One region of the Thiomonas sp. TH-17 genome, then DNA from elsewhere that is predicted to be linked to it. Evidence: predicted binding sites of a transcription regulator. Region 1 holds the regulator's gene; each other region holds the start of a gene.
What was found. The regulator sigma-54, encoded in region 1, starts transcription at its own class of promoters, with help from an activator protein. The targets are predictions, from matches to a motif close to TGGCANGNAANCTGCTTT.

Region 2: the regulator sigma-54 is predicted to act here: its motif matches at 2,954-2,971, upstream of AC2VLV_RS04055 (CmpA/NrtA family ABC transporter substrate-binding protein).
Region 3: the regulator sigma-54 is predicted to act here: its motif matches at 2,934-2,951, upstream of glnA (type I glutamate--ammonia ligase).

Annotation. Positions count from the first base shown of each region.
Region 1 covers NZ_JBYCKI010000213.1:5,735-10,665, forward strand. Annotated here, with positions in the region: gene lptA (lipopolysaccharide transport periplasmic protein LptA) at 1-511, shown strand, start outside; gene lptB (LPS export ABC transporter ATP-binding protein) at 556-1,362, shown strand; gene AC2VLV_RS12760 (RNA polymerase factor sigma-54) at 1,369-2,889, shown strand; gene AC2VLV_RS12765 (COG4705 family protein) at 3,010-3,819, shown strand; gene AC2VLV_RS12770 (CYTH and CHAD domain-containing protein) at 3,805-4,931, opposite strand, start outside.
Region 2 covers NZ_JBYCKI010000059.1:11,654-16,584, forward strand. Annotated here, with positions in the region: gene AC2VLV_RS04045 (ABC transporter ATP-binding protein) at 1-545, opposite strand, end outside; gene ntrB (nitrate ABC transporter permease) at 581-1,495, opposite strand; gene AC2VLV_RS04055 (CmpA/NrtA family ABC transporter substrate-binding protein) at 1,527-2,807, opposite strand; gene AC2VLV_RS04060 (ANTAR domain-containing response regulator) at 3,266-3,901, opposite strand; gene AC2VLV_RS04065 (sirohydrochlorin chelatase) at 3,974-4,363, opposite strand; gene AC2VLV_RS04070 (LysR family transcriptional regulator) at 4,512-4,931, opposite strand, start outside.
Region 3 covers NZ_JBYCKI010000032.1:49,084-54,014, reverse strand. Annotated here, with positions in the region: gene AC2VLV_RS02510 (acyl carrier protein) at 1-100, opposite strand, end outside; gene AC2VLV_RS02505 (class I adenylate-forming enzyme family protein) at 145-1,692, opposite strand; gene AC2VLV_RS02500 (competence/damage-inducible protein A) at 2,039-2,809, shown strand; gene glnA (type I glutamate--ammonia ligase) at 3,054-4,469, shown strand; gene AC2VLV_RS02490 (hypothetical protein) at 4,602-4,931, shown strand, end outside.

The sequences.
Region 1 (4,931 bases):
CGACGTGCACCAGACCAGTGTGTTTACCGGCAACGTGGTCGTCACCAAGGGTTCTCTGGTGCTGCGCGCCGCCACGGTCGATGTGCGCCAGGCGCCGGACGGCTATCAGTACGCGACGGCGATCGCCGCGCCGGGCCAGTTGGCCACCTTTCAGCAACAACTCGATGGGGCGCCCGGCCAGCCCGCGCAAACCATGGACGGCGCCGCGCAGCGCATCGAATACGACGGCAAGACCGATGTGGTGACGCTGCGTGGCCAAGCCATGCTCAGCCGACTGATCGACGGCAAGTTGGCCGACCGCAGCCAGGGCAATGTGATTGCCTACAACCAGATCACCGATGTGTTCACCGTCGAAGGCGGTGCGCAGGGCGCGACGGCCACCAATCCTGGCGGGCGGGTGCGGGTGATGTTGACGCCGCAGCCCGCCGCCCCATCTGCACCATCCGCGCCGTCGGCGCCCAAATCGCCTCCCGCGCTTAAAGTCGCCCCGAAGCTGGGGACGCAGCCTTGAGCGTCCAGCCGCATTCCGTTGGACAGACCGTGGTGCGGGGTGGCCTGGAGCCCGTCGCCCCGACGGAAGCCGCGCGGACGCCTTCAGCCCCTTCGACACGCGCGGCAACTGGCCCGGAGCTCGACGTTCAGCATCTGCAGAAACGCTATGCCGGTCGGCAGGTGGTGCGCGACGTCAGCTTCAGCGTGCGTTGCGGCGAGGTGGTCGGCCTGCTGGGGCCGAACGGCGCAGGCAAGACCACGTCGTTCTACATGATCGTTGGCCTGGTGCGGCCCGACGCGGGGCGCATCCACATCGACGGCCAGGACGTGAGCGATTCTCCGATGCATCGCCGTGCGCGCATGGGGCTGTCGTATTTGCCGCAGGAGGCGTCGATCTTCCGCCGCATGACGGTGGCCGAGAACGTGCGGGCGGTGCTGGAGCTGCAGCGCGACGCGCAAGGGCGCCGCCTGGGCAAGGCTGAAATCCGCGAGCGCGAAGATCATCTCTTGCGCGAGCTGCACGTCGAGCATCTGCGCGACAGCCCCGCCCCGGCGCTTTCGGGCGGCGAGCGGCGGCGGGTGGAAATCGCGCGCGCACTCGCCACGCAGCCGCGCTTCATCCTGCTCGACGAGCCGTTTGCCGGCATCGACCCGATTGCGGTCATCGAGATCCAGCGCATCGTGCAGTTCCTGAAAGAGCAGGGCATCGGCGTGCTGATCACCGACCACAATGTGCGCGAAACGCTGGGCATCTGTGACAGGGCCTGCATCATCAGCGAAGGGCAGGTGCTGGCGCAGGGCGATCCGCAATCCATCATCGACAACCCCGCGGTGCGCAAGGTGTACCTCGGTGAAAACTTCCGCATGTAAGCCGCGATGAAGCCCTCGCTGAATCTGCGCCTGTCCCAGCATCTCGCGCTCACGCCGCAGTTGCAGCAGTCCATCCGGCTGCTGCAACTCTCCACCCTCGAGCTCACGCAGGAAATCGAGGGCCTGCTCGAATCCAATCCCTTCCTCGAACCTGAAGAAGAGCAAGAGGCGCCTGCTGCCGCGCCGACATCCGAGTCGCCGCAGCCTTTGACGCCCGACCCGTCTCAGGTGTCGGTCGACGGGCATGACACCGCCACCGAGCCCGCCGCGGAGCTGCAACTCGACACGCAGGACTGGACGGCCAGCAGCGGCGAAACCGATCACGGTGCGGATACCGATGCCGACGCCGACTCCTGGGTCAGTTCAGGCCAGTCCGCCAGCGGGGGCGGGGGTGACGACGACGAATTCAGCGCGCTCGACATTGCCTCCGAACACCTCGATCTGCGCGACCATTTGCGCGGTCAATTGGCCGGGCTCGCGCTGAGCGCCACCGACCGCGCGGCCGCCGAAGCCATCATCGACTCGCTCGACGACGACGGCTATCTGCCCGACACCCCGCTGGAACTGGCGCAGGCCCTCGCCCCCGCGGCAGACGCCGAGCAGATCGAAGACCTGGCCGATGCGCTCACCACGGCCATGCGCCTGATCCAGAGCTTCGACCCGGCCGGCGTGGCCGCCCACGACCTGCCCGATTGTCTCCGCCTGCAGCTTCAGCGCCAGCCGTCTTGCCCCGTGCGCGAACTCGCCTTGCAGATTTGCCGCGGCGGCCATCTCGATCTGCTGGCCAAGCGCGACTGGCGCAAGCTCGAACGCCTGCTCGAAGCCGATGAGGCCGCGTTGCGCCTGGCGCAGCAACGCATCGCCCAGCTCGATCCCCATCCCGGTGGCGCCTTCCGCCGCGATGCCGCGCAGGCCGTGACCCCCGATGTGATCGCCCGCAAGACGCCGCAAGGCTGGATGGCGCAGCTCAACGCCGAGGTCATGCCCCGGCTGCGGGTGAACCAGATCTATGCCGACGCCATGCGCCGCGCCCGCGACAGCGGCAGCGCCATGCAGGGACAGCTTCAGGAGGCGCGCTGGTTCGTGAAAAACGTGCAGCAGCGTTTCGAGACCATTCAGCGCGTGTCGCAGACCATCGTCGAGCGCCAGCAGCGGTTTTTCGACTTCGGCCCCGTGGCGATGCGGCCCATGGTGCTGCGCGAAATCGCCGACGAACTCGGGCTGCACGAATCGACCATCTCGCGCGTGACCACGCAGAAATTCATGCTCACGCCCTTCGGCACCGTCGAGCTGAAGTATTTCTTCGGCTCTGGTCTGAGCACCGAGGCGGGGGGCAACACCTCATCCACCGCGGTACGCGAACTCATCCGCCGCCTGGTGGCCGAAGAAGACAGCGCCAAACCCCTGTCGGACAGCGAACTCGCCGAACGCCTCACGCAGCAAGGCGTGCAGGTGGCGCGGCGCACCGTGGCCAAATACCGCGAAGCGCTGCGCATCGCCCCGGCGAACCTGCGCAAGAGTGGCTGAGGGCCCGCAGCCCTTAGCGGAGCAAGTCGCTCACCTTGCGCTAAGTCGCCCTCTCCAGAATGCCGTTGTCGCGTCACACGCGACGCCACAACAACGCAAACGGCATTCAGGGAGTTCATCATGCAAAACGCAGCAAAAGCCGCGCAGCCCGATTGGGCGCTGGCGGTCAAGGTTCCGGTCGTCATCACGCTTTACTTCTGGCTGATCAAAATCATGGCCACCACGGTGGGCGAAACCGCCGCAGACTATCTGGCCGTGGACCTGCATCTGGGCCTGGTTGCCACCAGCGCGGTGATGACCCTCTTGTTCATCGGTGTGCTGGCGGTGCAGATGCGCGCCAGCCGTTACATTCCCTGGCTTTACTGGCTGACTGTGACTCTCATCAGCGTGGTGGGCACATTGGTCACCGACAATCTGACCGATCAGTTGGGCGTGCCGCTGCCGGTGAGCACAGCCCTGTTTGCGGGGGCCTTGCTGGCGACGTTTGTGATCTGGTGGGCCAGCGAGCGCAATCTGTCCATCCACAGCATTGCCACGCCAAAACGAGAAGGGTTTTACTGGGCGACGATTCTGTTCACCTTTGCGCTGGGTACTGCCGGCGGCGATCTGGCCGCTGAGCGGCTGCAACTCGGCTATGCCTTGTCGGCCTTGCTGTTTGGCGGCGCCATAGCGCTGACGGCAGCGGCCTACTACCTCTTCAAAGCCAGCGCCGTGTCCACGTTCTGGATTGCCTACATCCTCACCCGTCCGCTGGGAGCGACGTTGGGTGACTGGTTGTCCAAACCCGGTGCTGAAGGAGGGCTCGGTCTGGGAACCATGGGAACCAGCGCCCTGTTCCTGGTCGCGATTCTGGCCCTGGTGATTTACCTCACTGCGACACGGCGGGACCAGTTGCAGGTGAGTTCAACCCCAAGTTCAACCCTCGCCTGACTTCCCGCGGGCGGCCTGGAGCGCGCGCTGCAAGCCGGTGCGAGCCTGCTTGAAGGCATCGTGTATGGCCTGTTCGCTGAACGCGTTGGCCTGTGATGGCTGAGGGGTTTGGTCGCTGATCATCCAGCGCGCCAGTCGCAGGGTGTCGAGCGCTTCGCCCAGGTCGGTTTGCAGGGCGCTGGTGAGTTTGAGCCAGGCTTTGCCTTCGTCGCCCAGCGACTGGCCGATCCAGGGGGCCAGCCATTCCAGCGCGTAACGCAACTGCTTGGCGCGCAGGCGCAGGGTGTGCAGCGCGGTCCAGGGGGCGTCGAGCGGGGTCGCGGCGAGGCCGTCCCAGATGGCCAGCAGTTCGGCCCAGCGCTGCGGGTGCAAATGCAGATCGTCGCGGTGAAAGCGCAGCAGACGCCGGGCCAGTTGTTCGGTGGACATCCCGGCGGCAATGATCTGGCCGCCGCTCCAGCACTCGGCCCAGCGCGTCTGCGCCAGCAGCACGCGGCCGAAGCGGGCGCTGCGCAGATAGGTCAGCAGGGCTTGAAGACGCGCCTCGCGGCGTTGGGCGAGGCCGTCGCGCACGGGGGCGGGTGTGCTGTCGGGCGCGCTGACGTGTTCAAGGCAGACGTCGACATCGCGTACCGCGCCCAGCAGTTGCCCGGCCCAGCGCCATTCGTCGCGCAGCCAGCGGCAGGCCGCGCGTTGCGATTTCGGCCCCGTGGTCTGGAGCAGCCGCAGCAGCACCCGCAGTCGGCGCAACTGCAGCCGCATCTGGTGCACGGTTTCGGGCAGGGCCTTGTCGTGCAACAGGTCGGCGCCGACGGAAATGACGGCGGCTGCCTGCTGAAGCACGTCGGCCACGGCCTGTCCGCCCTGTTCATGCGGGGGCAGTTCGCGGGCAAGTGCGGGCAGTTGCAGCGTGGCGGCGCCTGCGGCAATTGCCGCGAGTTGAACCTTGCTGACGGGGGAGATCCGCAGCGGCAGGTCTTGCGCCAGGGCCCAGGCGAGGTCGAAAGCGTGGAGCCAATGGCCGCTGATGAACTCGATCTCCAGTTCGCTGATCAAGAGGCTGGGGGCGAGAGGGGTGATGCCGCCGAGCGCCTGTCCGTCATCGAGGCAGA
Region 2 (4,931 bases), on a different contig from region 1:
TGCAACTCGTCCTGCAGTCTGGCGCGGGTGAGGGCGTCGAGTGCGCCGAAGGGCTCGTCCATCAGCAGCACCTTGGGTTCCATCGCCAGCGCGCGGGCAATGCCGACGCGCTGCTTCATGCCGCCGGAGATTTCGTGCGGATGTTTGTGCGCCGCGTGCGGCAGACCAACGAGTTCCAGCGCGGCCTGGGTGCGGGCCTTGAGCTGCACCTTGGTTTCGTTCGCGCCGAACACACGCTCCACGCCGAGGTAGATGTTGCCGTAGCAGGTCATCCAAGGCAGCAGCGAGTGGTTCTGGAACACCACCGCGCGGTCAGGGCCTGGCGCGTGGATTTCGCGGCCGTCACACACCATCACTCCGGAGGACGGCAGGGTGAGTCCGGCGATGAGGTTGAGCAGGGTGCTCTTGCCGCAGCCGGAATGGCCGATCAGGCTGATGAACTCGCCCTTGGCGATGTCGAGGTGGATGCCCTTGAGCGCGTGAAAAGGGCCGCGCGCGGTGTCGAACACCATCTCGACGTGTTGGATGACGATGAAGCGTTCCATGATGATGGCCTTTTGTGTTTTGCGTGATGGAAGGATCAGCGCGCTTCGTCGTAGCTGAAGCGCCGCGCAATCAGCATCAGCGCGCCTTCGAGCACCATGCCGGTGACGCCGATGACCAGAATGGCGATGATGATGTGGGCGAGATTGAGGTTGTTCCACTCGTTCCACAGCCAGAAGCCGATGCCGGTGCCGCCTGTCAGCATTTCAGCGGCGACGATCACCAGCCAGGCGGTGCCGACCGACAGCCGCACCCCGGTCATCATGTAGGGCATGACCGAGGGCAGCAAAATCTTGGTGAACACCTTCCAGGTGGAGAGGTCGAGCACGCGGGCGACGTTCAAATAATCCGCCGGAATGCGCTGTACGCCGATGGCGGTGTTGATCATCATCGGCCAGATCGAACAGATGAAGATGGTGTAGATGGCCGCCGCCGGCGCATTGCTGAACACATACAGACCGATGGGCAGCCAGGCCAGCGGCGACACCGGGCGCAGCAGACTGATGAGGGGCGAGAGCATGCGGTTCAAAAACTGCACGCGGCCAATGGCGAAGCCCAGCGGAATGCCCGCCAGCGCCGCCAGACCAAAGCCGTAGGCCACGCGCTGCAGCGAGGCCAGCAGGTTCCAGCCGATGCCCACATCGTTCGGCCCGTTGTCATAAAAGGGATGCGCAAACACCTTCTGCGCCGACTGCCAGGTGACCAGCGGCGAGGGGAATTGCGCGCTGTGTTCGGCAGCCAGTTCCCATACCAGCAGCAGGAGTGCGAAGCCCATCAGCGGGGCGATGAGGCGCAGCGCGATCTGGCGGTTCTTCGCGCGTTGCCGCTCCGCCGGGCTCACGGTGCGGATGGCGGGTTTGCTCGTGGCTACGGTGGGGGCTTCGGGTGAGGCGCCCTCCGTCGCAGAGGCTTCAAACGATCCGCCCGGGGCGGAAAAGACGGCAGTGTTCATGCTGGACTCCTGGTTCATTGCGTCGGCAAGGTCAAACGGCGAGATCGTTGACTTTGAAGCCGTGGGCATAGGCCCTGGGGTCCTTGCCATCCCACACCACGCCGTCGATCAGCGTGGAGGTGCGCAACGAGTTCGTGGGAACCGGCACCTTGAGCGCCGTGGCGACTTCCCTGTAAAGATCGACGCGGTTCACTGCCTTGGCCACGGCGAGATAGTCGGGGTCGGTCTTGATCAGGCCCCAGCGGCGGAACTGGGTGAGGAACCACATGCCGTCGGACAGATAGGGGAAGGGCACGGCGCCATCTTCGAAAAAACGCATCGGGTGCTTGGCCTGCCAGGATTTGCCCAGGCCGTTTTCGTAATGCCCGAGGATGCGCGGCAGAATGGTGTCGACCTGAGTGTTGACATAGCCGGGAGCTGCGATGGTTTCGGCCATCTTGGTGCGGTTGGCATCCGAGGCGTCGATCCAGCGACTGGCGTCCAGCACCGCTGCCATCACCGCCTTGGTGGTGTTGGGGTATTTCTGCACGAACTCGGCGGTGGCGCCCAACACCTTTTCCGGATGCTCGGGCCAGACTTCCTGGCTGGTGGCTACGGTAAAGCCCACTTTCTGCGCAATCGCCACGGCGTTCCAGGGTTCGCCCACGCAGCAGCCATCCATCGCCCCCACGCGCATATTGGCCACCATCTGCGGCGGCGGCACGGTGATTTCCTTGGCGTCGCGCATTGGGTTCACACCGTAGGTCGCCAGCCAGTAATACAGCCACATGGCGTGGGTGCTGGTGGGGAAGGTCTGGGCGAAGGTCCAGGCGCGCTTTTTCTCCAGTACGGCCTTGGCCAGCGTCGGGCCGGTGGTGATGCCGTCCTTGATCAGCTTGTCCGACAGGGTGATGCCCTGTCCGTTGTGATTGAGCGTCATCAGCACGGCCATGTCGCGCTTGGGGCCGCCGACGCCGACCTGAACGCCGTACATCAAGCCATACAGCACATCGGCAAACTGAATGCCGCCCGTGAGCAGGTTGTCGCGCACCGCGGCCCACGAGGCCTGCTTGCTCGGAACGATCTTGACGCCGTACTTCTTGTCGAAACCCAGCACCGAGGCCATCACCACGGGAGCGCAGTCGGTCAGGGGGATGAATCCGATCTTCACTTCTTCCATTTCAGGCTTTCCCAGAGTGGCGGCGCGTGCCGTGGGCTGCAGGCCGGGGAAAAGACCTGCAACCGCCACAGCGGCGCCTGACTTGATGAGGGTGCGGCGCAAGGGTTGTGCCGGGTCGTTGCTCGGGGGTGTGGCGTCTTGCTGGTTGCGCATAGCGGTTCCTGAAATAGCGGGCGAAAAAAAAGCCTTCGGGCGCTTCACACAAGGCGAAGCACACGAAGGCATCATTGCCGGGCTGAGCGGGGGAGACTCCCGTTCAGTGGGTTCAACATAGACCGCCGTTGGTCTACGGCTTTCTAAAAGCAATCAGCGTGCCAGATCTAGACTCTGGGAAGTTCAGAGGGAAACTCCCCGCTGTATCGAATCTGGCCGGTATCCCGTGGCGCAAAACTGTGCACTGCGGCGCCAGTCTGGTGCGTGCGCGCACATAAAACGCGCAGTCGCAAGGCTCAGAGGGTGTGAATGAATCCGGCGTGGCCGAGCAGCACGTCCAAACGCCCCCGGTCAAGACGCAAAGCACAGCCGTGCCCGTCGGCACGGCGCGCATTTGCAACGCCGAGCGGGGGCGTTTGGGCGCGAGGAGCGGGCATGGCGGATTCGTTCACACCCTCTCAGATCAATCCGACGGTATCGAGGATGCGCTGGGCGACCTCCGAGAGCTTCAAGCCCTTTTCCATGGCCAGCTTGCGCATGCGGCTGAAGGCTTCTTCCTCGGTGCAGCCCTGGCGCTGCATCACAATGCCCTTGGCGCGTTCGATCAGCTTGCGCTCGAAGAGCTGGGTGCGCGCCTCGCTCAATTCGGCGCGCAGACCCTGTTCGCGCTCGAACCGCGCCAGCGCCACCTCGATCACCGGTTTCACCCGGCTGGGCTTGAGGCCGTCCACGATATAGGCCGTCACCCCCGCCGTGATGGCGAGTTGCGCGGTCTCGGTATCGTCGTCATCGGTGAACAGCACTATGGGGCGCGGGGTGTCGCGCGAGGCCAGCACCACGTGCTCCAGCAAATCGCGCACGCCAGACTCAGCATCCACAATGACCAGATCGGGTTTGAGTGCGGCAATACGGTCGTCCAGATCGGGTTTGGCAGGCAGAACGGCCACCACCTCGTAGCCCGCATCCAACAAAGCCCTTTCCAGCATCGCGCAACGCTCTGCCTGGCGCTCATGATTCGCCTGGTCGTAGTCCGTCGCCGATGCGGGATCGGGGGAGATGACGGCAACAGTCAGAGTGCGTAGCGGGTTTGACATATCGCGCTTCGTGCAAATTCCATGCCCTGGAAAGTTCATTTTCCCGCGATTGATGACATACATTGAGCCGATTCAAGAATCAAGGTTTGTCATGCTTTGCGTGGCATACGCGGCCAGTGCCGCAATCACTCCAGCATCCACGCCCGCTGGCTGTGCGAGCACGATTCGCAGTTTCGGATATCGCGCCTGCGCCGCTTGCACCACTTCTGGAATGTCGCGCCGGAGATGGCCGCCTGCACCAAGAAAGAGGGGCGCGATGTGCACATGCTCCGTGCCGAGTTGGCCCGCTTCCTCCAGGGCTTGTTGCAGGGAAGGTTGCATCGCCTCCAGGAATGCAAGACGGACGGTCAGCTCGGGATGGCCGGACTGCACCAGAGCGCAAACGGCCTCAAAAGGCAGAGCCCATTCGGCCAACCGGGAGCCATGGGCCAACAAGACAAGTAATCTGGGTGCACTGTTCATCGGCAAGTAGGTTTTTGCTCAGCAATCCGTTGGTAGCAATGGCCGTTCCAGCCGACACTATCGGAGCAGCATCGAAAATTGACATCGCCCCTGCTCGAATAATGAGGGTCAGACATAGGCAAGCATGATCAACGGGTTGGCGATTTCGCTAACCCGTTTTTGTTTCTGCGGCGGCCATGATGCTTGGCCCTTTGCTCAGGACGAGTTCGGCGAAGGCTTGGGCGGCGGGGCTGAGCCGTTTGCCGTCGCGTTGCACCAGATACCACTGGCGTTTGAGCGGAAAACCTTCGACGTCGAGGAGGCTCAATTGACCAGAGGCCAGTTCCGCCTGCACCGTGTGCAGCGAGACCAATCCAACGCCCAGACCGGCTTCGACGGCGTGTTTGATCGCCTCGTTCTTGTTCATTTCCATCGTTGGCTTGAACGGCAACTGTCGCTCTCGGATGAAGTTCTCCAGGGCGTTGCGGGTGCCTGATGCGGGCTCCCGCACGACCAAGGGCTCTTCGAGCAGGCGCTGCAGCGAAATTGCGCGTTTTCTGGCGAGCGGGTGATCGGTGGCGGCGATGAT
Region 3 (4,931 bases), on a different contig from region 1:
GATCGAGCAGCGAGTCGGTGTCGCTGTAGCTCGTGTCGCGCGCGCCGAGCAGAAAGTTGCTGTCGATGTAGTCGCGAATTTTTTTCTGAATGTCAGACATGGGAATGAAGCCTCGGTAAGAGCGAAGGTGGAAAGTCGGCGGGTTCAGCGCAAGCCGGTTTTTTTTATTTTTCCGGTGTCGGTGCGGGGCAGGGCATCGACAAATTCAACATATTTGGGAGCCATGAAATTTTCGATGTGCGCCAGGCAGTGCTTGATCACTTCGCGCTCGGTGAGTGTGTAGCCCGGCTTGCAGACCACAAAGGCCTTGACCGCCTGGCCGAGTAGCGCGTCGTCCACGCCGATGACGGCGGCCTCAAACACGCCACCCAGCGCATGCAGCACGTTTTCGACTTCGCGCGGGCTGACTTTTTCGCCGCGGCTTTTGATGATGTCGTCGCGTCGCGCCACAAAATACAGCCAGCCTTCTTCGTCGGTGCGAAACAGGTCGCCCGAATACAGCACCATTTCACCGGGAATCGGCCCCGGCCGCAGGCGCTGCGCGGTTTGCTCGGGTTTGCGCCAGTAGCCGCGCATCACATGGCTGCCGCGGATGACCAGCTCGCCGGTGCTGCCGTTGGGCAGGCGGCGGCCTTCGTCATCCGCCAGCCAGACTTCTTCATTGGGCATGCCGCGCCCGACGCTGCCGGGGCGCACATCGAGCTGTTCGGGCGGCAGATAGGTCACCCGCTTGCACTCGGTCAGCCCGTACATGGAAAACAGCGTGGCCTGCGGAAACAGGGTGCGAATCTGCGCAATCTGCGTTTGTGGCAAGGCTGCCGCGGTGTTGGTGATCAACCGCAGCGCCGAGAGGTCGAACTCATGCAGCGCCTTGAGGTTGGTCAGCAGGGTGAACATGGTGGGCACGCCGGGAAACACCGTCACCCGTTCCTGCGCCATATTGGCCAACACCTTGACCGGAAAGGTGAACGAGCGCTCCAGCAGCACGGTGGCGCCCAGGCTGAAGGCCATGAGCACCTGATACAGCCCATAGTCGAAGGCCAGAGGCAGGGCGCAGACGATGATGTCGTCCTGCCGCAGCCCGAGATAACCGCGTACCGAGCGCAGCGCGGTGAGCATGTTGAGGTGCGTGAGCATCACCCCTTTGGCATCGCCGGTGGAGCCCGAGGTGTAGATGATGGCGGCCAGATCCTGGTCGATCAGATCGGGTTGCGTGGGCGAGCAGGCCGCGCCGGGCAGGGCGGCAGGGAAGGCGCATTCGCGTGGATCGGGCGTGCCGACGCCCGGCTTGCCCTGCGCGTACGCCGTGAGCATGTAGCAATGACGCACGCTGGGATTCAGCGCCAGAGCCGCGCGGCTAGTTTCGGCCAGTTCCTGCTGGGTGAACAAGGCGCAGGCTTCGGAATCGTTGAGGATATAGGCCAGCTTGTCGGCCTTGGTGAGGGTGTTGACCGGCATGAACACCGCACCGATCTTGAGCACGGCATACATGGCCGCGATCATTTCCACGCAGTTGTCGAGAAACAGCGCCACCCGCTCGCCGCGCTGCACTCCATGGGCTCGCAGTGCGGCGGCGATGCCCTCCACCTGGTCGGCCAATTCGCCATAGCGGGTCGTCACGCCCTCGCGCACGATGGCGCGATGTTCGGCAAAGTCGGCGGCGGTGGTCTCGAAAGTGTGGTGAAGCAGCATGAGCGTCCATTAAAAACGAGGTAACCCAGCATAAGGGCGGAGTGTGCTGAAGCGTCACCCCGCAATCGCACGGAAAGCGCCAGAATGTGATTTTTTTGGGAGGGCGTGGTGGCGCGAAAGCGACGGCGTCCCGCTATGCTTCAACCCAGATTGTTCATTAGGACACGGGATGATGGCGGGGCGGGTTGGGGATGGATTGGCCCCTGCGCGACAAGCCCGTAGCCCAAGCTATGGGCGCGAAGCGCGGGGGCAAAGACGCCCCAAAACCGACCGCCAGCAACCGTGTAGGGGCGAAGTCCCCGCCTAATGGACAATCTGGGTTAAATTTTCAATTCAGAGCACAAGCATGGGACTGGGGCTTTACATCATTGGCGACGAAATCCTGTCGGGAAAGCGGCAGGACAAACATTTCCCTCAGATCCTGGCTCTCCTCAAAGCGCGAGAGATGCGGTTGGACTGGGTGAGCTATCTGGGCGACGATCCCGCCCAGCTGACCGAGGCATTTGCCGCCAGTTTTCGGCGCGGCGATGTGGCGCTGAGTTGCGGCGGCATCGGCGCCACGCCAGACGATCACACCCGGCAGAGCGCCGCAGCTGCGCTGGGCCTGCCGCTGGAGTTGCACCCCGAAGCGAAGGCGCTGATTCAGCAGCGGGTCATCGAAGCCGGGCTGGGCGATGTGGACAGCCCCGCCAACCAGCAGCGCTTGCAGATGGGACTGTTTCCGCAGGGCAGCACCATCATTCCCAATCCTTACAACCGCATTCCGGGTTTTTCCATCCGGCAGCATTACTTCGTGCCGGGCTTTCCGGTCATGGCGTGGCCGATGCTCGAATGGGCGCTGGATGGTCCGCTGGCGCATCTGCACGGCCAGGGTCATCAAGTTGAAAGGGCCGTGATCGTGCGCCACGCGATGGAGTCTGACCTCACGCCCTTGATGGAAGACATCGAGCAGCGGTTTCCGGGCATCAAGGTTTTCAGCCTCCCCAGCGTCGATCACCCGGTCTGGGGGCGGCACATTGAACTCGGCGTGAAGGGCGGCTCGGCGGGCGTGAACGAGGCATTCGTCTATCTGCAAGCCCATCTGCCGGAAGGGAGTTGGGAAGATGCACCAAAATGAGCTTGTACGCACTTAAACGGGGCATTCAATTCTTCGGCACTATTCTGGTGCATTTTTCGCAGTCTTTAAGCCCCTCTTTCCCCCTGGCGGATTCGTTTACACCCTCTCGGGTCTCAAACGATCTGGGCACGCTTTCTGCTAGATTCCCGGCACTGCGCGGAGCATTGCAGCAAACGATGTCGAGTGGCGTCTTCATAACGACAGATGCCCACCCCAACGCATTTCAACCTGACAGGAGATTTTCATGAGCAAAACAGTCGCCGACGTGATGGGCCTGGTGAAAGAGCACGATGTCAAATTCGTGGATTTCCGTTTCACCGACACCCGCGGCAAAGAGCAGCACGTTACGGTGCCTGTCTCGCATTTCGATGAAGGCAAGTTCTCCGACGGGCACGCCTTCGACGGCTCGTCCATCGCCGGCTGGAAGGGTATTGAAGCCTCGGACATGTTGCTCATGCCCGACCCGAACACCGCCAATATCGATCCGTTCTACGAAGAAACCACGCTGCTGCTGAGCTGCGACGTGCTCGAACCCGGTGACGGCAAGCCCTACGACCGCGACCCGCGTTCCATCGCCAAAAAAGCCGAGGCCTACCTCAAGGCTTCGGGCATCGGCGATACCGCCTTCTTCGGCCCGGAACCCGAATTCTTCATCTTCGACCAGGTTCGCTGGAATGTGGACATGTCGGGCAGCTTCGTCAAGATCGACTCCAACGAAGCCGCCTGGGCGACCGGCGACAAGTTGGAAGGCGGCAATATGGGCCACCGCCCCGCGGTGAAGGGCGGCTACTTCCCGGTGCCCCCAGTCGACAGCCTGCAAGACATCCGCTCTGAAATGTGCCTGCTGCTCGAACAGATGGGCGTGCCGGTCGAAGTGCACCACCACGAAGTGGCCAACGCCGGCCAGTGCGAAATCGGCACCAAGTTCTCCACGCTGGTCGAGCGCGCCGACTGGACGCAGATCATGAAATACGTGGTGCATAACGTGGCTCACGCCTATGGCAAGACCGCGACCTTCATGCCCAAGCCCATCGTCGGCGACAACGGCAGCGGCATGCATGTGCACCAGTCCATCTGGAAAGACGGCAAGAACCTGTTCGCGGGCAATGGCTATGCCGGCCTTTCCGAGTTCGCGCTGTACTACATCGGCGGCATCATCAAGCACGCTCGTGCGCTCAATGCCATCACCAACCCCGGCACCAACTCGTACAAGCGTCTGGTGCCCGGCTTTGAAGCTCCGGTGATGCTGGCTTATTCCGCGCGCAATCGTTCGGCCTCCATCCGCGTGCCGTTCGTGCAGAGCGACAAGGCCCGCCGCATCGAAGTGCGTTTCCCCGACCCCACCGCCAACCCCTATCTGGCGTTCTCCGCCATGATGATGGCCGGCCTGGACGGCGTGGAAAACAAGATCCACCCGGGCGAAGCCGCGAGCAAGAACCTGTACGACCTGCCGCCGGAAGAAGAAGCCAAGATCCCGACCGTCTGCTCCAGCCTCGATCAGGCGCTGGACTATCTGGACAAAGACCGCGCCTTCCTGACCAAGGGCGGCGTGTTCAGCGACGACTTCATCAGCGCCTACATCGAGCTGAAGATGGAAGAGGTCACCCGCTTCCGCATGACCACGCACCCGGTCGAGTTCGATATGTATTACTCGCTGTAAGGTGGGATAGTCTTCAAAAGCGGCCTTCGGGCCGCTTTTTTTTGGCAATTCCGCCACGCCCTGTCGGCCGGGTGTGCGTCCCGCGCGTTGCCAGACTTACACTGACCGCTGATTTTTTGAATGCGCGCCACCATGACCTTGTTTGCCCGATTGACTGTCCGATTGACTTCCCGATCAAGCGTTCGTTACGCCGCGTTTGCCTTGCTCGCGTCCCTGGCGGGCGCCTCTGCCGCTGTGGCGCAGACCGACCCGCAGCGCGTTTACCGCTGCCCGGACAACTCCTACACCAACGATCTTTCCGAGGTGAAGGCGAAGAACTGCAAGTTGATCGACAACGCCAATGTGAGCATCCTCTCCAGTCCGGGCATGACGCCCAAGGTCATCGGATCGGGCAGCAAACCCAGCGGGCAAAATGCAGCGCCGAGCGGCAATCAGGCCGCGCGCGTTGCGCCTTCCACGCAG